2 regions of the Daeguia caeni genome follow, and region 2 is predicted to be linked to the other one. Evidence: predicted binding sites of a transcription regulator. Region 2 holds the regulator's gene; the other holds the start of a gene.

Region 1 (12,404 bases), on a different contig from region 2:
GCAATTGCCTTCACTTCAAGCGGGTGCAGCTTGCACAGGGCAGCGATCTGGTCGAAGGTCAATGCCGTATTATCGACAAGCCAGACTGCCGTAGCCTTCGGCATGAGAAGCTGGGTGGCCATAAGATATAATCCTCTTGTTCGTCCGCTCCGGTGGGGCGGGCCGTGGGAAAAACCACAAATTCCGGGAAATCGTGGTCTATATATAGGTTTTTTCTCCTCAGAGCAAGAAAGCCGCAGGCATGAGCCACATATTCAATCAAGATCCAGCACGATCTTGCCGATATGCCTGCCCTCTTCCATACGTTCATGCGCGAGGGCAGCATCTTTCAGCAGAAAAATCATGTCCATCGTCGGTGCAACCTGGCGGCTTGCCAGAAGTGGCCAGACTTTTGTTTCAAGTTCACGTGCAATCCCTGCCTTGAATTCGACCGAACGGTTGCGCAATGTCGAACCTGTATGGGTCAGACGCTTGGTCATCAGAATGGCATAATTGGCGCTCGCCTTGGCACCATTCAGAAAGGCAATCTGCACGATACGCCCGTCTTCTGCCGCCGCCTTGTAATTGCGGTCGACATAATCGCCGCCCACCATGTCAAGAATGACATCTGCGCCCCGGCCATTGGTTGCCTGTTTGACGGCGGCAACAAAATCTTCTTCGCGGTAATTGATGGCATGTTCTGCTCCGAGCTTCAGACAGGCATCGCATTTTTCCTTCGAGCCGGCCGTGGCAATTACATGCGCGCCAAAGGCCTTGCCAAGCTGGATTGCCGTGGTGCCGATGCCGGAGGTTCCGCCATGCACCAAGAGCGTCTCGCCCTGTTTCAGCCCGCCCCGTTCAAACACATTGTGCCAGACCGTGAAGAAGGTTTCAGGAATGGCCGCAGCTTCAATATAGCCATAGCCTTGCGGTAGCGGCAGCGCATTGGTCTCATGCACGACCGCATATTCGGCATAGCCGCCGCCGGGAAGCAGCGCCGTGACCTGATCCCCAATCCGAAAGCGCCTGACACCTTCGCCGGTTGCCACGACATCACCGGCAATTTCCAGCCCCGGAATATCGGAGGCGCCGGGGGGCGGAGCATAATGACCCTGGCGCTGCAGCACATCCGGCCGGTTGATCCCGGCAGCTTTCACCCGCACCAGCAATTCGCCCGCATCCGGCGCAGGAACAGGCCGTTCCACCGGGCGCAGAACCTGCGGTCCGCCGAATTCGCTGATTTCGATCGCAGTCATGACTGAAGGCACTGCCGGCATTTGTAAACGCTCCCATGATAGCCTGATAGTTACGCGAAGGCTTTTTGACAGGCGCCATGCTGATGGCGGGTGAGGGAAATCATATCGATTTTCACAAATATATATGTCAGGATTCAGCCGTTCAACGATTTCTCATTTTGCCTGCACATCCTTGGCAAGGAAGGACGGCCATGCGTGATTTTGATGATGATGCTGCAAAACAACAGAAAAGCCTTGTGCTCAGCGATGATGCGCTTTCGCTTCTGTCGGTCACGGAAATCGACCAACGCATCGCCCTGCTTGAAAACGAGATTGCCCGCCTGCAAGCCGAACGCACCAGGAAAGGCGATAGCCGTGCCGCAGCAGAAGCCCTGTTCCGTTAGAACATAATTCTTGATTCAGTTTGCCATCGAACTACGCTAAGTTGGCTGCTTCGTTCGATGATATCCAACCATCTGCCAAGCTTGAATGCACCGGCAGGCAGGCCTTGCAAGCGTCGGGAACAGACTATTGCGTATCTACATTCAGGTGCTGGCCCTGTTATGCGGGACAGCCTTTCTACTCATTGCTTCGGGCTTGCATAGCCTGCTTCTGCCGCTGCGCGGCCAGCTGGAGGATTTTTCCGTCACATCGCTTGGCATGCTCGGCACGACCTGGGCTGGCGGCTTTGTCGCCGGCTGCCTGCTTGCACCGCGCCTGGTGCGCCGCGTCGGCCATGTCCGCGCCTTCAGCTGCTGTGCTGCCTCTGCCGCCATCATCGCACTTCTGACCGGCATATTCATCGACCCGACAAGCTGGATCATCCTGCGCGCCTTTACCGGCTTTGTCATGGCCGGTTCCTTCATGATCATCGAGAGCTGGCTGAATGAACGCGCCACCAATGCCACACGCGGGCGCATCTTTGGCCTTTACATGATGGTCAGCTATTGCGGCACAGTGAGCGGCCAGATGCTTGTTGCCGCCGGTGACATCGGCTCGGATCATCTTTTCATGGTGACCGGCATTTTCTTCTGTCTTGCCCTGATACCGACCGCCATTTCCAATGCCGTCAGCCCCAAGCCGCTGACGCAGGTGCAACTTGACCTGAAGGCGCTTTATCGCAATTCGCCCGCCTCCTTCATCGGCTGCATCCTGATTGGCATCGCCAATGGCGCATGGGGCACGCTGGGTGCGGTCTATGGCGCGCAATCCGGCATTTCGACGGCTGAAATCGCACTGATGGTGAGCGTCACCATCGCCTCAGGTGCGCTGATGCAGATTCCGGTCGGTCGCATTTCCGACCTGACCGATCGCCGATTCGTTCTGGCAGGTGTTGCTGCCCTTGCCGCAGCCATCGGGCTGCTCATCTTCCTCATCTCACCTGCAAGCGGCTATGTCATCATCCTGATGGCCGGCTGCTATGGCGCGCTTGCCTATTCGCTCTATCCGGTTGCCGTTGCCCATGCCAATGACCATGCGAGCGCGGAAAGTTTCGTCAAGGTTTCAAGCGGCCTGCTGCTGCTTTATGGCTTCGGCACGATGCTGGGGCCGCTTCTGGCAGCGTCTGCGATGGAGGAAATCAGGCCATCCGGCCTGTTTGCCGTAACCGCCCTTGCGCATATCCTGATCACGGTCTACGCACTTTTCCGCTCGCGCAAACGCGCAGCCCCGCCCCGCGAGGCCAAGGATCAGTTCACGAGCGTGCCTGCCCCGCGCCAGACAACGCCGGAACTCGTCAAGCTTGATCCGCGCGCAGAGGGTGAGAATCAGGAAGGATGAAATCTTCTGGCCCTGCGGCGGCTGTCATCCAGCCGCCCGGCCTGTTCGTGTCATGGCCTGTCAGTCTGACAGGCATTCAATACGGTCTGTCTGAGCGCCAGCCTGCCTGCCGGGATCAGTGACACGTTGCTTCGGCTTTCAGCTTTTCAATCTGCTCCTTGAGCACCAGTTTCTTTCGCTTGAGTGATGCAATATGAAGATCGTCCACCGCAGGTGACGCCATAGCTTCGGAAATTTCCCGTTCCAGAGCGCCGTGCTTCTTTTCAAGCGCGGCGAGATGGGATTCGATAGCCATTCCATATCTCCTTCAAATCATCTTCCCAAACATTGGGCAGATTAGCGAAAGCGCCGATCGGTGTCATTCGACCACCTGCCCTCCCAAGGAAGGCCGCCCTTCCAGTGGATCTGGTGCGGCACCTCCAGAGCCAATCTACGCATCGATTTTGGCGAGAATCGATCCAGTCCTGTCGATACGCAGATCTGCCTGCCCTTTGCTGCCTACAGCATGGTGCAGGCCGTACCATCCTGACGGCCGTGCGCCCGGTCATTCATGACGGTACTGTGACAGTTAAACATGACTTCACGACAAAGTCGAATTTGTCGTGGTAGCATTTTCCAATCGCAAAAAATATGATAAGGGCTTGCCGCAAAACGGGCCAGAACAATGCCGGTTTTCGGCAAACGACAATGCCTGAAAATCATTGCAAACGAATGAGGCGCACAGCATGTCCGATCAGGAACAGGCCGAAATCAGATTGGCCGTCGCACGTCTGAAACAGGAACATGCGGATTTTGATGCAGCCATCAATGCGATGATCGAAGTGGGCTGCGATCAATTACGCATTCAACGCATGAAAAAGAAAAAGCTGGCGATCAAGGACAAACTTCAGGAACTGGAAGACCAGATCATTCCGGACATCATTGCCTGATCAGTCACAGCAACCAGACAAGAGCCGAGCCGGGTCAGCCCGGCTTTGTTTTTCACCCTCCCAACCATATTGAAAAGGATCGCAAGTGTGAGTGCAGACGTCGCCATCATCATGGGCAGCCAGTCGGATTGGGAAACCATGCGCCATGCTGCCGAGACTCTTGAGGCGCTTGGCGTTTCGTTTGACGCACGTATCGTCTCAGCCCATCGCACGCCAGACCGCCTTGTCGCCTTTGCCAAGGGCGCAAAGGCGGAAGGCTTCAAGGTCGTGATTGCGGGTGCCGGCGGCGCCGCCCATCTGCCCGGCATGACTGCTGCCATGACACCGCTGCCGGTTTTTGGCGTGCCGGTTCAGTCAAAGGCGCTGTCGGGCCAGGATTCGCTGCTGTCGATCGTTCAGATGCCGGCAGGCATTCCGGTCGGCACGCTGGCCATTGGCCGTGCAGGCGCGGTCAATGCAGCCCTTCTTGCCGCTGCCGTTCTGGCACTCAATGACGAGGTGCTTGCCACCCGCCTTGATGACTGGCGCAAGGCTCAGACCGAAAGCGTCGCCGAACGCCCATCCGACGAGGTCTGATCATGACAAGGCAAACTCTCAAGCCCGGTTCCACCATTGGCATCATTGGCGGCGGTCAGCTTGGCCGCATGCTGGCCATGGCCGCTGCCCGTCTTGGCTTTCGCACGGTGATTCTTGAGCCGCAGGCCGACTGCCCGGCAGCCCAGACCGCCAATCGTCAGATCGTTGCCGCCTATGATGATCCTGCTGGCCTGGCAGAACTGGCTAGGGTGAGTGATGTCATCACCTATGAATTTGAGAATGTGCCGGTCAGTGCGGCCGACAGGCTGGCTGAAACAAGGCCTGTCCTGCCGCCGCCGGCCGCGCTTGAAATCTCCCAGGACCGCTTCAACGAAAAGAAGTTCCTCAACGATAGCGGCATTGCAACCGCGCCCTGGCGCGTTGTTGATGACCTGGAAACGCTCATCGCCGCCCTTGGCGCACTCGGCGGACGCGGCGTTCTGAAAACCCGCCGCCTTGGCTATGACGGCAAGGGACAGGTGCGGCTCAATTCGCTGGATGAGGATCAGGCGCGCGCAGCGCTTGAAACCATCGGACATGCGCCAGCCATTCTTGAAGGTTTCATTGCCTTTGAACGTGAAGTGTCGGTGATTGCCGCGCGCGACAGCAATGGCAATGTCGCCTTCTTCGACATTGCCGAGAATGTCCACAAGGACGGCATTCTGTCGACCTCGACCATTCCGGCCAATATTTCCGACGCAACCGCGCTTGCCGCGCGCACCGCAGCAGAAAAGCTGCTCCATGCTCTTGATTATGTCGGCGTGCTGGGACTGGAGTTCTTCGTGCTGCCGGATGGCACCCTGCTTGCCAATGAATTTGCCCCGCGCGTGCACAATTCCGGCCACTGGACGGAAGCGGCCTGCGCCATCTCGCAGTTCGAGCAGCATATCCGCGCCGTTGCCGGCCTGCCGCTTGGCGACACGGAACGGCACTCCGACTGCGTGATGGAGAATCTGATCGGCAATGATGTTGATTCTGTCCCGGCGATTCTCACCGAAAGGAATGCCGTGCTCCATCTTTACGGCAAGGCGGAAGCCCGCCCCGGCCGCAAGATGGGCCATGTGACGCGCATCACGCCGCGCCAGTAAAGCATGAGGCCGGGAATCTGACTGCTTCCCGCCTCCGCCCCGGAATTTCAGGCAAACTGCCTGTGAATCTGCTCTTCGGGAGTTGACATTCGCCTGAATTCCTGTGTATTTCGGCCAACCCTTCGGGCAAGTTCCTTGCCTGTAACCATTCGGCGCCTTGAGCGCCTGTTTTATTGCAGCCCGGCGGCATGTCCTGTCGATGGGCCAACCAGACCGGTGATTGACATGAAGATCAAGAACTCGCTTAAAGCGCTTAAGGCCCGTCATCGTGACTGCCAGCTGGTCCGCCGCAAGGGCCGCGTATACATCATCAACAAGAGCGCCCCACGCTACAAGGCTCGTCAGGGCTGATCCTGACACGGCTCGATCTGATTGATGCTTTTGCATTTGACGTTCCGCATCACTTGATAAACATTAGGTGCATGCGGAACGTTTTTGTATGTCTGGCGCTCTGCGCCCTTTTGCTTTCAGCGCCGGCTCTGGCGCAGGAAGATGATGCTGCACCCTATCCCGACGCACCGCTGGGCGGGCTTCCCCTGCCCGAAGCGCCGCAAACAGACATGCCTGCCGATGAAGCCGCAAAGGCCAGCGCAAAACCGGCAGAATCGCCCAGCGACGACGCTTCCCGGAACGCGGAAACATCCCTGACCGAACAGACAGTCGCAGAACGTCTGGACTCGCTTTTTGTCAGGCTCCGCCGTGAACGCGACGATGCCAAGGCATTGGCCATTGCTGCCCAGATCAAGACGATCTGGTCACGATCCGGCAGCGCGACAGTCGATCTGCTGATGCAATGGGCCACCAAGGCGATGGTGGAAAAGCGCTATGCCTCGGCGCTTGATTTCCTCAATGAGGCGATCGCGCTTGCCCCGGACTATGCCGAAGCATGGAACCGGCGTGCAACGGTCTATTTCCTGCAAAAAGACTACCAGAACGCCATGTACGACATTAATCGCACATTGGAGCTCGAACCACGCCGTTTCGATGCGCTGACCAGCATGGCAACGATTTTGCGCCGCACTGGCCTCAAACAACGGGCGCTGGAAGCCTATCAGAAGGCGCTGGATGTCTATCCGATGATGCGTGAAGTGCAGAAAAACTACAGCGATCTGGCCGACGAACTCACCGACACCCGCACGTGATTTCAGGCTTCCGGATTGGCGCCAATGAAAAGGGCGCCGTCGGCGCCCTCTTCCGATACGCAGTTCCTGCCTGCTCAGATGCCACTCTGGCCATCTGCGCCAATATAGGCAATGCGCAGCATATTGGTTGCCCCCGGCGTTCCGAACGGCACACCAGCGGTAATGATGATGCGGTCGCCAGCCTTGCCGAACCCCTCGCGATGGACGATTTCGCAGGCATGGTTGACCATATCCTCAAGGTCGCTCGCATCTTCGGCGACCACGCAATGCAGTCCCCAGACCAGCGAAAGCCGGCGTGCAGTATCCACCACTGGCGACAATGAGATGATCGGCGTCTGCGGCCGCTCGCGCGCCGCGCGCAGACCCGTCGTGCCGGACGCCGTATAGGTGACGATGGCCGTAAGCTTCAGCGTTTCGGCAATCTGGCGTGCGGCGAGCGAAATCGCATCCGCGCCCGTCGGTTCCGGAACCGCGCGCTGCGCATCAATGATGCTGGCATAGGTCTGCTCGCGCTCGACCTTTTCGGCAATGCGGTTCATCGTTGCCACGGCTTCGACCGGATATTGGCCGGAGGCCGATTCGGCCGACAGCATCACTGCATCCGCACCTTCAAACACAGCCGTTGCCACGTCGGAGACTTCCGCGCGCGTTGGCACCGGCGCGCTGATCATCGATTCCAGCATCTGGGTTGCAACAACCACCGGCTTGCCGGCACGGCGTGCACGGCGCGTGATCTGCTTCTGGATGCCCGGAACGCTTTCCAGCGGCATTTCCACGCCCAGATCGCCACGCGCCACCATGAGCGCATCGGAAAGCTCGATGATTTCATCCAGACGCGCCACGGCCTGCGGCTTTTCGATCTTCGACATCAGGCCGACCTTGCCCTGCGAGATCTTGCGCACTTCGACGAGATCTTCCGGCCGCTGGATGAACGACAGGGCCACCCAGTCAACCTCTTCCTGCAAGACGGCATCAAGATCGCGGCGGTCCTTGTCGGTCAGCGCGCCAACGCCGAGTGTCGTATCCGGCAGGCTGACGCCCTTGCGGTCGGAAATGCGCGTGCCCGCCACAACCTTGCAGCGAATCGACTTGCCATCGCAGTCTTCCGCCACCAGATGCAGCTTGCCATCATCGATCAGCAGGCGGTCGCCCGGCTGCACGGCTTCCAGAATTTCCGGATGCGGCAGGAAAACGCGCGTCTCATCGCCCAGTTCCTCATTGTTGTCGAGGGTAAAGGTCTGCCCCGGAACGAGATCAGCCTTGCCATCCCGGAACTTGCCGACACGCAGCTTCGGCCCCTGCAGATCGGCGAGGATGCCGATCGGACGACCAACAGCCTTTTCGACATTGCGGATGCGCCGGACAAGCGTGCGCATCAGATCGTGATCGGCATGGCTCATATTGATGCGGAACACGTCTGCGCCCGCCTCGAACAGCTTATGGATAATGGCTTCGTCACTGGAAGCCGGGCCAAGGGTTGCTAAAATCTTGACCTTGCGGTTGCGCTTCATTGGCTATTCGTTCCTGTTACAGTCGGATTTTCGGATGGTGCGTCATCGGAGAGCTGGACCATCCAGCTGGTCTGTTCTCCAGTGTCATATTCCTGGAATCCGACGCGTTGATAGCCTCGTGAGAAGCATTCCTGAACGCCTTCAATACGGAATTCCTTTTCTGCGACGCACATGTTCACATTGCCTGCCCAGCGCCCGCCCCCTTGGGCATCTTCGGCATAGAGGTAATAGAAACGTGAAGACAATGGACCTTCGAGCAGCGTCTTGCAGGTTGAACCGTCAATATGCCACCAGCCTTCGGTAACCCATCCGGTTTTCGCCCGGTACCCGATTGCAACGCCGACCACATTCTGGGTCGCATTGCAAACGCGGAAATCAGCGTGAGCCGCCATGGATGATATGCCGAGTGTTCCCAGCACAACACCCGCATACAAGGCCAGAGATATTGGAAGTCGCATTCGCCGAACCCTTCAGCCCGCAATCGCATTGTCTCACGAATGGAAAACCCGTTCGGGAAATCCGGTTTTGGAAGCTCTCTTTTCGGCAGTTTCGCCTGTGATGTCAACGCAGTCACTGCCCGAAGCAAGCGCATCATACACAATCATGCTCGTAACGGAGATTGCAATCGCGTCATTCTCATGACACTTCTGGCAAGGACTGAAAATTTCTGCACAGCCCCGATCAAATTTCCGAGACAGTTTCATGTCATTTTCACCTGCAATCCGGATCGATGGTGATTTCGGCCTCGGTCTTTTCCTGACTGCCGACCATGCACGGCGCGAACTGCCTGCCGAATATGGCACACTTGGGCTTGATGCGCACGAATTTGAGCGCCACATCGCCTATGACATCGGCGTCGAGGCGCTCACGCGCGAACTGGCAAGGCGGCTCAATGCGCCCGCTGTCATGGCCGGCTTTTCCCGCCTGCTGATTGATCCCAATCGCGGCGAAGATGACCCGACACTGATCATGCAGCTTTCTGACGGCGCCGTGATCAAGGGCAATTATCCGATGTCGGCCGGCGAACGCGAGGAGCGCATGCAGCGTTTTTACCGCCCCTATCATCAGGCCATTGCCGAAATGAGCGACAGGGTGGAACAGACAAGCGGCAAGGCACCTTTCATCGTGGCCGTGCATTCCTTCACCCCCTTCTGGAAAGGCAAGGCGCGGCCCTGGCATGTCGGCCTGTTATGGGACAGGGATGACCGCGCAACCGCCCCGCTTCTGCAGCGCCTGCGCGCAGAACCGGGCCTCGTCGTGGGCGACAACGAACCCTATGATGGCGCCCTGCGCAATGATGCGCTTTATCGCCATGGCACGTGCAAGGGCTTTGCCCATGTGCTGATCGAGGTGCGGCAGGATCTGATCGCCGACGAAAAGGGCGTGCTGGAATGGGCAGAACGTCTGGCCCCCATGCTGGCAGAGATCAACAGCATGGATGAGATGCATGTTGTCCGGCATTTCGGCTCCCGCACCGGCCCGGTCGATGCGGAACATCGCCGGGAGGCCAGTGTGCCCGCTATCCACAGGCCCTGAGGCGTTAAATTGCATTGCAGGCAAATTTTGCCCTTACTTTTGCCTGCGACTCGGAGAAAACACGGGGCAACCTCAGGAGCGGATGCATTGGCGCTCCGTATATGTTGAACTGAAACTGGAGAGAATGCCGTGAGCGACGATATTACCCGCGAAGCCCAGACCATTGCCGTCGGCCAGTTGCGCGCCTTCATCGAACGCATTGAGCGCCTTGAGGAAGAAAAGAAGACCATCGCCGACGATATCAAGGAAGTTTATGCGGAATTGAAGGGTTCGGGGTTTGACAGCAAGATCGTTCGCACCATTATTCGTTTGCGCAAGAAAGAAGACCACGAACGACAGGAAGAAGAAGCCATGCTCCAGCTCTACAAGGATGCGCTGGGCATGAGCTGACCGGCTGGGGCAGTTCCAGGACAAGTGGAAACCGGTTTCCGTCCGGAACTGCGAAAACAGCATGTTAGAGCAATCAGCCTTTCCGTGAAAATCGGGATTGCTCTAAGGCGTGTCGGCCGCAGGATCGGGATTGATTTTCGGCAGACACGATGTGCCATTTCCATGTGAGCACGCCGTTGACCGTTACCTATGATGGCACGCTGGCCCGCCCTTCCTGTCGTTTATCTGGGTCGCCTGCGGCCCCTGATGACAGCAAAGGACAGGTTCATGGAATACCGCACGCTCGGAAAGACTGACATCAAGGTTTCGTCGCTTTGCTTTGGCGGCAATGTGTTTGGCTGGACGGTCGATGAAGCGACTTCCTTTTCGCTTCTCGACCGTTTTGTAAATGCCGGTCTGAATTTTATCGATACGGCCGATGCCTATTCTGCCTGGGCGCCAGGCAATGTCGGCGGTGAATCCGAAACCATCATCGGCAACTGGCTGAAATCACGCGGGCTTCGTGACCGCGTGGTCATTGCCACCAAGGTCGGCTCACAGATGGGACCCGACGAAAAGGGGCTTTCGCCTGCCTATATTCGCAAGGCGGTCGACGCATCACTGAAACGGCTGCAAACCGACTACATCGATCTTTATCAATCACACTGGGATGACCCGGAAACGCCTTTCGAGGATGTGCTTGGCGCCTATCAGGATCTGATCAGGGCTGGCAAGGTACGCGCGATTGGTGCGTCAAACCTGACACCTGACCGTCTTGCCGAAGCGCTCGAAACGGCAAGACGGCATGATCTGCCGCGTTATGAGACCCTGCAGCCGAAATATAATCTCTATGACCGGGCCGAATATGAAGACGGGCTGGAACAGATCTGCCGTGCCAATGGCCTTGGTGTAATCCCCTATTATGCACTTGCCGCCGGATTCCTCACCGGCAAATACCGCTCTGAAGCCGATCTTGGCCGGCGTGCGCGCAGCACGACAGTAGAAAAATATCTCAATGAACGCGGGCTCAGGATCGTCGCGGCACTGGATGAAGTGGCACAGGATCTCAACGCAACACCTGCGCAGGTTGCGCTGGCCTGGCTGATGGAGCGGCCCAGCATTACCGCGCCGATTGCAAGCGCCACCAGCCTTGCCCAGCTTGGCGAGATGATCAATGCCATCCATCTGAAGCTCAATGACGCAGCACGCGCAAGGCTCGAAGCCGCAAGCGCCCCCTCTATCCCGACCTGATCAGGCCCCATGTAGGAAGCAAACTGACTGGAAGGGGCTTACCCTTCCAGTTCCTCGCGCAGCATTTCCAGTTCCAGCCATTCCTCTTCCATGGCCGAATTTTCAGCCCGCTTCTTTTCCAGAAGTTCGGCCGTTCTGGCAAAAAGCACCGGATCCTTGCTGTAAAGCTGCGGATCGGCCAGCTTTGCTTCCAACACGGCAATCTCCCTGGCCAGCGTCTCCATCTTGCCTGGCAGGGTTTCAAGCGCAAATTTCTGCTTGTAGGACAGCTTGCGCTTTTCCTCGCGTCTGACCGGCGCTTCCGTTTCAGTCTTCCCCTCTGCCCGGCCAGCTCCTTCTGCCCTGACAGTGCGGCGGTTGAGCGCCTGCTCCTTGCGCTGCGCCATCATATCGCTATAGCCGCCGGCATATTGCAGCCAGCGCCCATCGCCCTCCGGCGCAATCACCGAACTGACTGTGCGGTCAAGGAAATCACGGTCGTGGCTGACCAGAATGACCGTGCCGGGAAAACCTGCCACCAGCTCCTGCAACAGATCGAGCGTTTCCATATCAAGATCATTGGTCGGCTCGTCGAGGATTAGCAGATTGGCCGGCCGCGACAGGACACGCGCCAGCATCAACCGGGCACGCTCGCCGCCCGAAAGCTCACGAATGGGTGTACGCGCCTGTTCCGGCTGGAACAGGAAGTCCTTCATGTAGGACACGACATGGCGCTGCTCGCCATTGACGATCAGGTTTTCGCCGCGCCCATCGGTCAGGTAATGCGCCAGCGTGTCATCCGGATTGAGGCCTTCGCGCTTCTGGTCAAGCTCGGCCATTTCCAGATTGACACCCAGACGCAATGTGCCGGAATCGGGCTGAAGCTTGCCGGTAAGCAGCGACAACAGCGTGGTCTTGCCAGCACCATTGGGCCCGACAAGGCCAATGCGGTCGCCACGCTGCACGCGAATGGAAAAATCCTTGACCAGAACACGCTCGCCATAGGCCTTGTTGAGCCCCTGGGCCTCAA
Region 2 (12,404 bases):
TGTCAAGAAGGCGCATCTGGGTGTCGTTCCGGGACTGAAGGAATTCGTCGATTTCTTCCTGTCCGAACAGATGGTGGGACCAGATGGTCCGCTGGCCGATTATGGTCTTGTGCCTGCGCCAGATGCGGAACGTGAGGAACAGCGTGTGAATTTTGCAGAAGGCAGGATTCTGGAAATCAAAAACTGAACTGTTGTGGAATGCGGGGGTATCCAGCCTCCGCATTCTTTTACTTCAGGGTTTGTGCGATAAGACGTGAGGCGCGCACTGCGCGGAGCTTGACCTCCCGTCCACAATGCGCAAATGGTCAAGCCGCAAAGGACAACCGAGGAAATTGAATGTCCTTCTTTTTGGTTCTTGTTAGTGTCGTTGCGATCGGCTTAGTCGGGTTTTTCCTGGGACGCCAGCGCGCCGTCGCCCTGGACAGACACTCTGCCCGCTCTGGTGAAGAAAAGATGCATTCCCGCCCGCATTATCATGGCTGGTGGGTTTTTTCCGTATCCGCCCTTCCGGCGATTGTGTTTCTGGCCATCTGGGCCATCGCTTCTTCAGTCTATATCGAGCACAGTGCAACGAGCCAGTTGCCCGATGCGGTGCAGAGCGAAAATGCCAACAGCCGCAGCCTGCAGCTTGGCATGGTGCGTGGCCTTGCCAAGGGGCTGGAGCGCCTGACGCCAGCCGAGCTGGAAAATTTGCCGGCCAACTATACGGATGTCCGTCAGCTTCTTGCCCGCAAGGGGGTTGCCCTTGCCAGCGAGGGGCAGGACTATATGGTTCCGGTTGCCCTCTATATCAAAAGGGCCACCGGTGTCGCGCGCAATATCGGTGCGGCCATCGCATTGGTCATTGCAGTCGCAGGCGTGATCTTTGGTCTGTCCACGATCAGACGGCGCATGCGCGCGCGCAACAATGTCGAATGCATCATGCTGTGGGGGTTGATTGCCGCCTCTGGCGTTGCCATCCTGACGACGATTGGCATCATCTTCTCCCTGCTGTTCCAGACGATCAGCTTTTTCCAGACGGTTTCTTTTGCGGATTTCTTTTTCGGCACGGTCTGGGATCCGCGTTTTGCCGCGGCAGGGTCTGCCGGTGCGGTTGGCCAGTTCGGACTTCTGCCGCTTCTGGCAGGAACGCTTTACATCGCTTTTGTCGCCATGCTGTTTGCGGTGCCGATCGGCCTGTTCTCGGCCATCTATATGGCCGAATATGCCTCGCCCAAGGTGCGCTCGGTGGTCAAACCGGTGCTGGAATTGCTGGCCGGCATTCCGACCATTGTGTACGGCTTTTTTGCGCTGGTAACGGTCGGCCCTTTCCTGCGCGATCTCAGTGCCGCGATTGCCGGTGGCCACAGCTTCATCATGGCGCAAAGCGTGCTGACTGCAGGTCTGGTCATGGGCGTGATGCTGATCCCGTTTGTCTCGTCGCTGTCTGACGACATCATCACCGCGGTACCGCGTTCCCTGCGTGATGGTTCGCTTGGGCTTGGCGCCACCACATCGGAAACGATCAAGCGCGTTGTTTTGCCTGCGGCCTTGCCGGGCATTGTGGGCGCGCTGCTGATGACGGCCTCGCGTGCCATTGGCGAGACGATGATCGTGGTGCTAGCGGCAGGTGTCGCGGCACGCCTGACCATCAATCCGTTCGAAGCGATGACAACCATTACGGTGAAGATCGTCAATCAGCTGACGGGTGACCTTGAGTTCAACTCGCCGCAGACACTGGTTGCCTTTGCCCTTGGCATCACGCTTTTCGTCCTGACGCTGATCATGAATATCTTTGCGCTCTATATCGTGCGCAAATACCGGGAGCAGTACGAATAATGACCGATACGACCTTCACCTCCGCTGGTCAGGCCGCGCAGCCTGTGCGTCGCGATATCGGTCTGAAGCGCCGTTACGCCGCTGAACGTCGCTTCCGCCTGTACGGAATTGCCGCCATTTCGGTTGGCGTCTTCTTTTTGTGCGCCCTGCTGTGGTCGGTTTTCTCGCAAGGCTACAGCGCCTTCTGGCAGACGACGATCGATCTCGCCGTCAGGATTGACGAAATGGTGATTGATCCGAAAAAGCAGCGCACCACTGATCCGAATGTGCTGATCACCGCCAATTATCCGCAGCTTGTCCGCAATGCACTGGCTGAAAGGCTGGGCGTGGACAAGAACGACCGCATGGCCATGCGTGATCTTGGCCGCTTTTATTCTGATGGCGTGCGCGTCCAGCTGCGCCAGATGGTGATGAATAATCCTGATCTGATCGGCACCACCCAGACCATTCCGGTGCTTGCTGCAGCCAATATCGATTCTGCCTTCAAGGGACAGATTGATCTTTCCGTGCCGGAAGCCAATCGCAAGGTTTCGGATCGCCAGATTGCCTGGATGAAGAAGCTGAAAGATGAAGGCGCAATGTATCAGGCCTTCAACAAGGGCCTGTTCGGCTTTGGTGCTTCCAGCCGCCCGGAAACTTCCGGCCTTGGCGTGGCTCTGGTTGGCTCTTTCTACATGATGCTGATTGTTCTGGTGTTGTCCCTGCCGATTGGCGTGGCCGCCTCGATCTATCTTGAGGAATTTGCCAGGAAGAGCCGGTTTACCGATCTGATCGAGGTCAATATCAACAATCTGGCAGCGGTACCGTCGATTGTCTTTGGTCTGCTTGGCCTTGCCGTCTTCATCAATTTCTTTGGCTTGCCGCGCTCGGCCTCGCTTGTCGGCGGTCTGGTGCTGACATTGATGACGCTGCCCACGATCATCATCGCCACGCGTGCTGCCTTGCGCGCCGTACCACCATCCATTCGCGCTGCCGCACTCGGCCTTGGCGCGTCCAGGACGCAGATGGTCTTCCATCATGTCCTGCCGCTTGCCGCTCCCGGCATTCTGACCGGCACGATCATCGGTCTGGCGCATGCGCTGGGCGAAACGGCGCCGCTGCTGTTGATCGGCATGGTGGCCTTCGTGGCCGATATTCCCGCCACCCCGATGGATCCGGCCACGGCCCTGCCGGTGCAGATCTATATGTGGGCCAATGAAGCAGAACGCGCCTTTGTGGAGCGCACGTCTGGCGCTATCATTGTGCTGCTTCTGTTCCTTGCCGTGATGAACATTAGCGCAATCATTCTGCGTCGCCGCTTTGAGCGCCGCTGGTAGACGGGAGACGAAGCGATGAATCTGATGACTGAACGCTCTCTCGATAAAGCAGCAGGAGATAAAATGACCGACAACGCCCCTGCAATCAAAATGCGTGGTGAGAAGGTTTCCGTATTTTACGGCACAAAGCAGGCACTGTTTGACGTTGATCTGGATGTTCCGGAGCGCATGGTCACGGCGCTCATTGGCCCTTCGGGCTGTGGCAAGTCGACCTTCCTGCGTTCGCTCAACCGCATGAATGACACGATTGAGGGCTGCCGCGTCACGGGGCGGATCACGCTCGATGATGAAGATATTTACGATCCGAAAATCGACGTGGTGGAACTGCGCGCCCGCGTTGGCATGGTGTTCCAGAAACCGAATCCGTTTCCGAAGTCGATCTTTGAAAATGTGGCCTATGGCCCGCGCATTCACGGTCTGGCCAAGTCGAAGGCTGATCTGGAGGAAATCGTCGTCACCAGCCTGCAGAAGGCAAGCCTGTTCGATGAGGTCAAGGATCGTCTGCATGATGCCGGCACCGGCCTGTCGGGCGGCCAGCAGCAGCGCCTTTGCATTGCGCGCGCCATTGCAGTGAGCCCGGAAGTGATTCTCATGGACGAACCCTGTTCGGCGCTTGACCCGATCGCCACCGCCAAGGTGGAAGAGCTGATCGACGAGCTGCGCCAGAACTATACCATCGTCATCGTGACACATTCCATGCAGCAGGCCGCACGTGTTTCACAGCGCACTGCGATGTTCCATCTCGGCCATCTGGTGGAAGTGGGGGATACGGAAATGATCTTCACCGCGCCAACGGAAAAGCGCACCCAGGACTATATCACCGGCCGCTTCGGCTAGAGCAGTTCCAGGAAAAGTGGGAACCGGTTTTCCATCCGGAACTGCGACAAACAAAAGGTTTCCATTCCGTTCATACGAGGTCCAACATGCGGTCCCAACACACTGTTCGTTCATACGACGAGGAACTGAAGTTCCTGGCTCACAAGATTGCTGAAATGGGTGGCCATGCCGAACGTATGGTCGAGCAGTCGGTTGCGGCCATTGTCAATGCCGACAATGCGCTGGCGCAGCGCATCATTTCCGATGACCTGATCCTGGACGCCAGTGAGCGTGAGATCGATGATCGGGCCGTGACTATCATCGCCAAGCGTCAGCCGATGGCGGTGGACTTGCGGGAAATCATTGGTGCGATCCGTATCTCGGCCGATCTCGAACGCGTCGGCGATCTCGGCAAGAACATAGCCAAGCGTGTGGCTGCGGTGTCTGAATCGCGCCAGCCGGTCAAGCTCTATCGCGGTCTGGAGGCGCTGGCGGAACTGGCGCTGGCCCAGCTCAAGGAAGTGCTTGATGCCTATGCCTCACGCTCGATCGAGCAGATCAATGTTGTGCGCGATCGCGATGACGAGATCGACGCAATGTATACCTCGCTGTTCCGCGAGCTCCTGACCTATATGATGGAAGATCCGCGCAATATTTCTGCCTGCACGCATCTTCTTTTCTGCGCCAAGAATATTGAACGCATTGGCGACCATGCGACCAATATTGCCGAAACGGTCTATTATATCGTGACGGGTGCGCAAATGCCGGCTGAACGTCCGAAGGAAGATCTGAGCCACGGTATTGTCGTGGACGAAAGCCGTAAGCCTTAAGGCGATCCGGCGCAATTGAATGCAGTCTGACGGGCAATCATCGCGGTTCGATTGGAACCGCGAGACGGGATTGCTTATCTTGAAACCCCTTCGTGCTGGCCTGCGCCATGCAGCGCATTTGCAGACGAAACGGGCCATGGTGCTAACGGGAAGGATGAAATGTCTCGGATTCCCAGAATTGCTGTCGTTGAAGATGAAGAGGCTTTAAGCGTTTTGCTGCGTTACAATCTTGAGGCCGAGGGTTATCAGGTTGAAACCATCTTGCACGGCGATGAGGCGGAAATTGCCTTGCGGGAAAATGTGCCAGACCTGCTTATTCTCGACTGGATGCTGCCGGGCGTTTCCGGCATCGAGCTTTGCCGTCGTCTGCGCCAGAGGCCGGAAACAGAACGCCTGCCCATCATCATGCTGACGGCACGCGGCGAGGAAAGCGAGCGGGTACGGGGATTAAGTGTTGGGGCGGATGATTATGTCGTCAAGCCCTTCTCGACACCGGAACTCATCGCCCGCGTGAAGGCAATGCTGCGCCGGGCCAATCCAGGCCTGTTGTCCCATGTGCTGAAAGTAGGGGACCTTGTTCTGGATCGCCAGCAGCATCGTGTTTATCGCAATGACATTGAAATACGACTTGGCCCGACGGAATTTCGCCTGCTTGAATATTTCATGATGGCGCCCGGCCGGGTGTTCTCGCGCAGCCAGTTGCTGGATGGCGTGTGGGGGCCGGATATCTATGTTGATGACCGCACGGTTGATGTTCATGTCGGTCGTCTGCGCAAGGCGCTCAATATTGGCTCCGGCGGCGATCCGATCCGCACCGTGCGCGGGGCTGGCTATTCCTTCGGCTGACCGATTCTGGCATTTCATGTTCCGGGGGGCGCTTCCGCAAGGGCGGCGTGCTTTTCATTTGGCCCGATTCGGGATGTACATCCCCATGTTCATGCTCTGATCTCGCCTGTCACACTGTGTTACATCGTGTTGCGCAAAGTTGAAGGATTTGCCTGTGCGGACTGGCAAACCTGGTCATCCTGTGCGGAATGAAGGTGCAAAACCGCTGTAAATGAGAATAGTTGAGGCATTCGGAAAATAAGGCAAGGTTTTGACTGTGCAGAGGAAGAAATGTTTTTCATTAAATCAAGAGCTTATGAAAATTGAATGTAATTGTTAATAATTTATTAATATATTTGAACGGCTTGGCTTTGCTGTTTCCGTTTGAAGGGGCATTTTGATTCTGGCGCATCCGCACCAGGACAGTCGGGCAGAATTTGACGTCTTGCCTTTTTTTGGCCTAAAAATTTACAAACCTTGTCATTGATTATCGATGACCTGAAACATCTTCGTCTAACTGATTGGCTCCTTGTCCGGGCATGTTGCGGCCTGTCTTCAAGCGCCAGCTGGCTGACGACAGGGATCACATTTAAGAGGCAAGACCGTTGACATACGTTGGCAGGTGGAAACTTCCGGTTCTGATGGCCTTGATGCTGGCTCCGCTTGTCGTGACAGGGTGCACGACGACAGGCGTCAAGACCAAAACGCAGAGAGAAGCTTCTGCCAGCCATGTGAAGACGATCAACGGCGTCAAGACCTATACCTACACCCCCAAGGATCGCGAATGCCTTGAGCGCGCGATGTTCTTCGAGTCAAACCGTTCCAGCCCCGATGGGCTTCTGGCTGTTGGCACGGTGGTGATGAACCGTCTGCATTCTGACAAATATCCGGATACGATCTGTGGTGTTGTCGGTCAGAAAAACCAGTTTGCGCCGGGTGTCCTCACCCGCAAGATGGATTCATCGCGCCTTCCTGAAGTGCGCGCGGCAGCCGATGCGATTTTGAAAGGCCAGCGCCATCCGAAGCTGAAGAACGCGATGTTCTTCCATACGGCCGGCCTGAAATTCCCCTATCGCAACATGCACTATGTGCTGGTTGCAGGCGGCAATGCCTTCTATGAAAAGCGCAATCGGGATGGCTCGCTGCAGTCGCCAGTGCCGGATACGCCATATAATCTGGCGCTTGCCTATACGCCGCAGACGCCGGCAACGCCGGAAGGCCCGTCTTATGACGTGACCACGCATGCGGCCGACACGGCACCTGAAGCAAATGTTCAGCTCGCCATGGCAGAGAGCGCAACGCCTGCCGCGGCAACCGCTGCAAACACGGCAATTGCGGCGCAGCCGCAGGCAGCAGCACAGCCACCTGCTATCGCTCCTGTCCAGCAGCAGGCGCAGACAGCACCGCAGCCGAATACGCTCAATGCGCAGCAGATCGCGCTGGCATATCACCAGGCGGCGCATGATCGCCATGCGCTCACCCAGACGGCTTCCCTTGGTTTCGTGAACGAGCAGCAGGCCGATGCTGTTGGCGCTTTCCTGCTGCAGCAGGATCGGCCTGAATAATCTGCCGGACCTTTGCCTTTCAGTAATGATGTATGGCTGTATGATGGGCCATGTACAGCCTTCGCACATGGGCGCCTGCAAAAGCGGTTCCCACCCATGGGATACATGATCTAGACTGCCGCAGTTTTTCTTCCCAGGTGATTCTTCCAGGAGAGTGCAGTCAGATGTCCAGTGATAAGCCAGTCATTGATCCCGTGAAACTTGATCGTTTGGCGGAGGTTGCAGTTCGTGTCGGCCTGCAGCTGAAGGAAGGGCAGGATCTGGTCGTGACCGCGCCGGTTGTGGCGCTGCCTTTGGTGCGGCTTATTGCCAAACATGCCTATAAGGCGGGTGCTGGTCTGGTGACGCCATTTTTCGCCGATGATCAGATTGCGCTGGCGCGGTTTGAGAATGCGCCTGATGCAAGCTTTGATCGAGCAGCAAGCTGGCTCTATGAAGGCATGGCCAAGGCCTATAGCGAAGGGGCGGCACGGCTTGCCATTGCGGCCGACAATCCGATGCTGCTTTCCAGCCAGGATCCGGCCAAGGTTGCGCGCGCCAACCGCGCCAATTCAAAGGCCTATCAGCCGGCTCTGGAAAAGATCGCGGGCTTTGACATCAACTGGAACATTGTTTCCTATCCAAACCCGGACTGGGCAGCACTTGTCTTTCCGGGTGAGCCGGCCGATGTCGCCACGCATAAGCTGGCAGAAGCCATCTTTGCCGCATCGCGCGTTGATACGGATGATCCGATCACGGCTTGGGCGCAGCATAATGCAGCCCTGCGTACCCGCACCCAATATCTCAATGGCAAGGCGTTCAAGGCCTTGCATTTCAAGGGGCCGGGAACGGATCTGACGGTGGGTCTGGCCGATGGGCATGAATGGCATGGCGGCGCATCGACGGCCAAGAACGGCATTATCTGCAATCCGAATATTCCGACCGAGGAAGTCTTCACCACGCCACATGCCCTGCGCGTGGAAGGTCATGTGTCGAGCACCAAGCCGCTATCGCATCAGGGTACGCTGATTGACAATATTGCGGTGCGCTTTGAAGGCGGCCGCATTGTTGAAGCCAGAGCCAGCCGAGGCGAAGAAGTGCTGAACAAGGTGCTCGATACGGATGAAGGTGCGCGTAGGCTGGGTGAAGTGGCACTCGTGCCGCATTCCTCGCCGATCTCGCAGAGCGGCCTTCTGTTCTACAACACGCTGTTTGACGAAAATGCCGCCAGCCACATTGCGCTTGGCCAGTGCTATTCGAAATGCTTTGTCAATGGTGCATCGCTTTCGCCAGAACAGATTGCAGCACAGGGCGGCAATTCCAGCCTTATCCATATCGACTGGATGATCGGTTCGGATCAGATCGACGTGGATGGCATCCATGCCGATGGTCGTCGCGAACCGGTCATGCGTGGCGGAGAATGGGCCAATTGAGCCAGACTTGCCAATGGGCAGGTCGATTTGCCGCCTGCCCATACTTGCCGCCACGCCATTTCTGCTCTAGGCGGGAATTATGAAGATACTCGCCATTGATACCGCCGCCTCGATTTGTGCTGTTGCCATCTATGACACAGACAGCGCAGCGGTTCTTGCCGCCATCAGCGAGGATATCGGCAAGGGACATGCCGAAGTGCTGATGGATTTCATAGCGCGCGCGCTGGTCGAGGCAGATCTGGACATGGACGGCATTGATCGCATCGCGGTCAATATCGGCCCCGGTTCCTTTACCGGGGTGCGCATTGGTGTTTCGGCTGCACGCGGCTTTGCCTTGGCGCTGGACAGGCCGGCTATCGGCATCAGCGCCTTTGCGGCAATTGCCGCAGAAACAGGGTCTGCTTTTGCAGGTCGTCCGGTTCTGGTGCTGCTGGATGCCCATCGCGGCGAGATCTATGCCCAGTCTTTCGATGCTGCGGGCAAGGCGCTCACAAGGCCATTGGTTCTCACCCATGATGAAGCCGTGGCGCTTTGTGCCGCACAGGATGAGACGACGGTGCTGGCCGGTTCGGCTGCCGCCGCCATCAATGCAGCCCTGGAAAACAGGTTTGCGCTGGGTGAAGCGAAGGCAACCGGGGCGATTGCCACTTATGCGTGGCTTGCTGCGGACATTGCGCCGGACGAAGCGCCAAAACCGCTTTACATGCGAGGGCCCGATGCCAAGCCGCAGGTGGGATTTGCCTTGCCGCGTCAACAGGGCGGGGAATGAGGCGATGATCGGCTTGCCGTTTGGATGTTTCGGGCGCCGCGAAATAGTCGTTGAGCCGCTTCGCTCGGAAGACAGTCAAACGATCCAGAAAATCCACGCCAATTGTTTTCTGCATGGCTGGAGTTCGGATGAGTTTCGTTCGCTGATTGCACAAGATTCAGTATTTGGCTTCATCGCCCGGCCTGAGGGCAAGCCGGCTGGGGCAAGCGGCTTTGTGCTGGCACGGCTGGTGGCGGGCGAGGCGGAAATCCTCACCATTGCGGTCGCGCCTTCGGCACAGCGCCAGGGCGTTGGCCGAGCCTTGATGGATGCCGTATTGCGTTATCTTCATCAGGAACGCGCCGAGACATTGTTTCTTGAAGTGGATGAGGCCAATATTGCCGCGCAGGCGCTTTATCGGCGGATGGGTTTCAGGAAGGTCGGTGATCGCCCAGCCTATTATCAGACTGAAAATGGCCGCTCTGCCGCTTTGATCCTGCGACGTGATTTGGTGAGCCAGACATGATTGGGATTGTGCGCATTATTGTGGTTGTTGCGGCGCTGGTGGCGCTCAGCCTGTCGCTTATCCCTGTGCAATATGTGTTCCTGAAGCTGGAACGTGGCTGGAAACGCAGCCTGCCCAATTTTTTCCATCGAATTGTCGCGCGCCTGCTTGGTTTCCGCATCAGGATTGTTGGCGAAATGCAGGAAGGCAGGCCTCTGCTTCTGGTTTCCAACCATGTGTCATGGAGCGATATAGTCATCCTGTCGGCAGCAGGAAAAGTGTCCTTCATCGCCAAGTCGGAAGTGCGCAACTGGCCGGTCTTTGGCATGTTTGCCGTGTTGCAGCGCACGGTTTTTGTTGAGCGGGAACGGCGTGGCAAGACTGGCGAACAGGCTTCGGAAATCGCCCGCCGCCTGGCGGAAGGTGATGCCATGGTGCTGTTTCCGGAAGGCACGACCTCGGACGGCAACCGTGTCCTGCCATTCAAGACAGCTCTCTTCGGTGCAGCCCATGCGGCCATCCGGGAAATGGACCTCAAGGAAGTGATCGTTCAGCCGGTCGCCATTGCCTATACGGGTGTGCATGGCATGCCGATGGGGCGTTATTTCCGACCGATTGCGTCCTGGCCGGGCGATGTCGAGCTGATGCCGCATTTGAAAGGTGTGTTGCGCGAGGGCGCGATTGATGTCGAAATCCGCTTTGGCGAGCCGGTCATTGTCACGGCAGGGACGGATCGCAAACAGCTTGCCCGCACCATGGAAAACCGTGTACGCGATCTTTTGCAGAGCGCGCTTCTGGGACGTGAGATCAAAAGCGAGACCGATGAGGCGGCTTCAGCAAGCCGATAATGGTTTGCAGCTTCCCTTGCCGCGCGAAAAACGCTAGATAGCCCCGCATGAGCGAGAAATTGACCAGTATTGAACCCGATCCGGCACCGCAGACAGGCATGCGCAAGGTCTTTGTGAAGACCTATGGCTGCCAGATGAATGTCTATGACAGCCAGCGCATGGCCGACAGCCTTGCCGCGGAAGGCTATGTTGCGACCGACACGCCGGAAGATGCCGATCTGGTTCTGCTGAACACTTGCCATATTCGCGAAAAGGCTTCGGAAAAGCTGTTTTCCGCGCTTGGCCGTCTGCGCAAGATGAAAGACATGCGCGCTGCCGAAGGCAAGGAAATGACCATCGGTGTTGCCGGTTGCGTGGCGCAGGCCGAAGGCGAGGAAATCATCCGCCGTGCGCCGACGGTTGATCTGGTCATTGGTCCGCAGACCTATCATCGCCTGCCTGAGGCTCTGGCACGTGTGCGTGGCGGTGAAAAGGTGGTCGAAACCGAATATGCCATTGAGGACAAGTTCGAACACCTGCCCGCGCCAAGGCGCGAAGTCACGCGCAGGCGCGGCGTGTCAGCCTTTCTGACTGTGCAGGAAGGCTGTGACAAGTTCTGCACCTTCTGCGTCGTGCCCTATACGCGTGGTGCGGAAGTCTCACGGCCCGTTGCACAGATCGTGGCAGAAGCAGAACGTCTGGCCGAAGGCGGCGTGCGTGAGCTGACCCTGCTTGGCCAGAACGTCAATGCATGGCATGGTACTGGCGATGACGGGCGCGAATGGGGCCTTGGCGAGTTGTTGTTCCGTTTGGCGCGCATTCCGGGCATTGCCCGCCTGCGCTACACGACCAGCCATCCGCGTGACATGGATGATGCGCTGATTGCCGCCCATCGTGACCTGCCCATGCTGATGCCCTATCTGCATCTGCCGGTACAGTCGGGCTCTGACCGTATCCTCAAGGCAATGAACCGCCGTCACAAGGCGGAAGAATATCTGCGGCTCATTGATCGCATCCGTGAGGCACGTCCGGATATGGCGTTGTCGGGCGACTTTATCGTCGGTTTTCCCGGCGAGACGGATCAGGATTTTGAAGACACGATGGAGTTGGTGCGCCGGGTCAATTATGCGCAGGCCTATTCATTCAAATATTCGCCGCGCCCCGGCACGCCGGGGGCGGATCTGCCAAACCATGTGGATGAAGCAGTAAAGGATGAACGTCTGCAGCGTCTGCAGGCGCTTCTGTCCAGCCAGCAATATGCGTTCCAGGATTCGCTGGTCGGCGTTGAAACGGATGTGCTGCTGGAAAAGCCCGGCCGTTTTGCGGGACAGATCGTGGGACGCTCGCCCTGGCTTTTGCCTGTCATTATTGACGGTAACACGGATCAGATCGGTGATATTATTCATGTGAAAATTACCGCCACTGGCACCAACAGCCTTATTGCGCAAAAGCTGACCTGAAGGCATGATGGTTGCGAGGCGTAAAGTCGGGTGCTCACGTATCGGGTCGTTCAGCACGGGCTGGCCGGGAATGCGTTGATCACGGACTGCGTGAAGAATAGGAGATCCGGTTGAGCGCTACGGAAAAGCTGAAGCCTGCCAAGCCAACCACTCAAACGCAAACAAACATGCCTAAAAGCCCGCCTGCTGGGGCCTCGGACATGGCCCATATCGTGCTGACCTTCGACAATAACCGTCTTGCCAGCGCGCTTTATGGGCAGTTCGATGAAAACCTGGCGCGTA

What was found. The regulator PhoB, encoded in region 2, activates phosphate uptake and scavenging genes when phosphate is short. The targets are predictions, from matches to a motif close to TGTCATNNANCTGTCAT.
Region 1: a site for PhoB is predicted at 3,544-3,560, ahead of ACFO1V_RS00375 (YdcH family protein). Genes of this name have one in related genera too.

What each region holds. Positions count from the first base shown of each region.
Region 1 covers NZ_JBHSEL010000001.1:69,537-81,940, forward strand. Annotated here, with positions in the region: gene ACFO1V_RS00350 (DUF1013 domain-containing protein) at 1-122, opposite strand, end outside; gene ACFO1V_RS00355 (NAD(P)H-quinone oxidoreductase) at 255-1,256, opposite strand; gene ACFO1V_RS00360 (DUF1192 domain-containing protein) at 1,427-1,618, shown strand; gene ACFO1V_RS00365 (MFS transporter) at 1,746-2,993, shown strand; gene ACFO1V_RS00370 (YdcH family protein) at 3,109-3,288, opposite strand; gene ACFO1V_RS00375 (YdcH family protein) at 3,719-3,922, shown strand; gene purE (5-(carboxyamino)imidazole ribonucleotide mutase) at 4,010-4,498, shown strand; gene ACFO1V_RS00385 (5-(carboxyamino)imidazole ribonucleotide synthase) at 4,501-5,586, shown strand; gene ykgO (type B 50S ribosomal protein L36) at 5,812-5,937, shown strand; gene ACFO1V_RS00395 (tetratricopeptide repeat protein) at 6,009-6,728, shown strand; gene pyk (pyruvate kinase) at 6,803-8,239, opposite strand; gene ACFO1V_RS00405 (DUF1036 domain-containing protein) at 8,236-8,697, opposite strand; gene ACFO1V_RS00410 (N-formylglutamate amidohydrolase) at 8,942-9,775, shown strand; gene ACFO1V_RS00415 (DUF2312 domain-containing protein) at 9,905-10,165, shown strand; gene ACFO1V_RS00420 (aldo/keto reductase) at 10,433-11,395, shown strand; gene ACFO1V_RS00425 (ABC-F family ATP-binding cassette domain-containing protein) at 11,434-12,404, opposite strand, start outside.
Region 2 covers NZ_JBHSEL010000125.1:109,542-121,945, reverse strand. Annotated here, with positions in the region: gene ACFO1V_RS14785 (PstS family phosphate ABC transporter substrate-binding protein) at 1-187, shown strand, start outside; gene pstC (phosphate ABC transporter permease subunit PstC) at 337-1,818, shown strand; gene pstA (phosphate ABC transporter permease PstA) at 1,818-3,134, shown strand; gene pstB (phosphate ABC transporter ATP-binding protein PstB) at 3,150-3,971, shown strand; gene phoU (phosphate signaling complex protein PhoU) at 4,058-4,780, shown strand; gene phoB (phosphate regulon transcriptional regulator PhoB) at 4,940-5,626, shown strand; gene ACFO1V_RS14755 (cell wall hydrolase) at 6,247-7,170, shown strand; gene ACFO1V_RS14750 (aminopeptidase) at 7,335-8,582, shown strand; gene tsaB (tRNA (adenosine(37)-N6)-threonylcarbamoyltransferase complex dimerization subunit type 1 TsaB) at 8,662-9,351, shown strand; gene rimI (ribosomal protein S18-alanine N-acetyltransferase) at 9,356-9,856, shown strand; gene olsA (lyso-ornithine lipid O-acyltransferase) at 9,853-10,683, shown strand; gene miaB (tRNA (N6-isopentenyl adenosine(37)-C2)-methylthiotransferase MiaB) at 10,731-12,122, shown strand; gene ACFO1V_RS14725 (PhoH family protein) at 12,233-12,404, shown strand, end outside.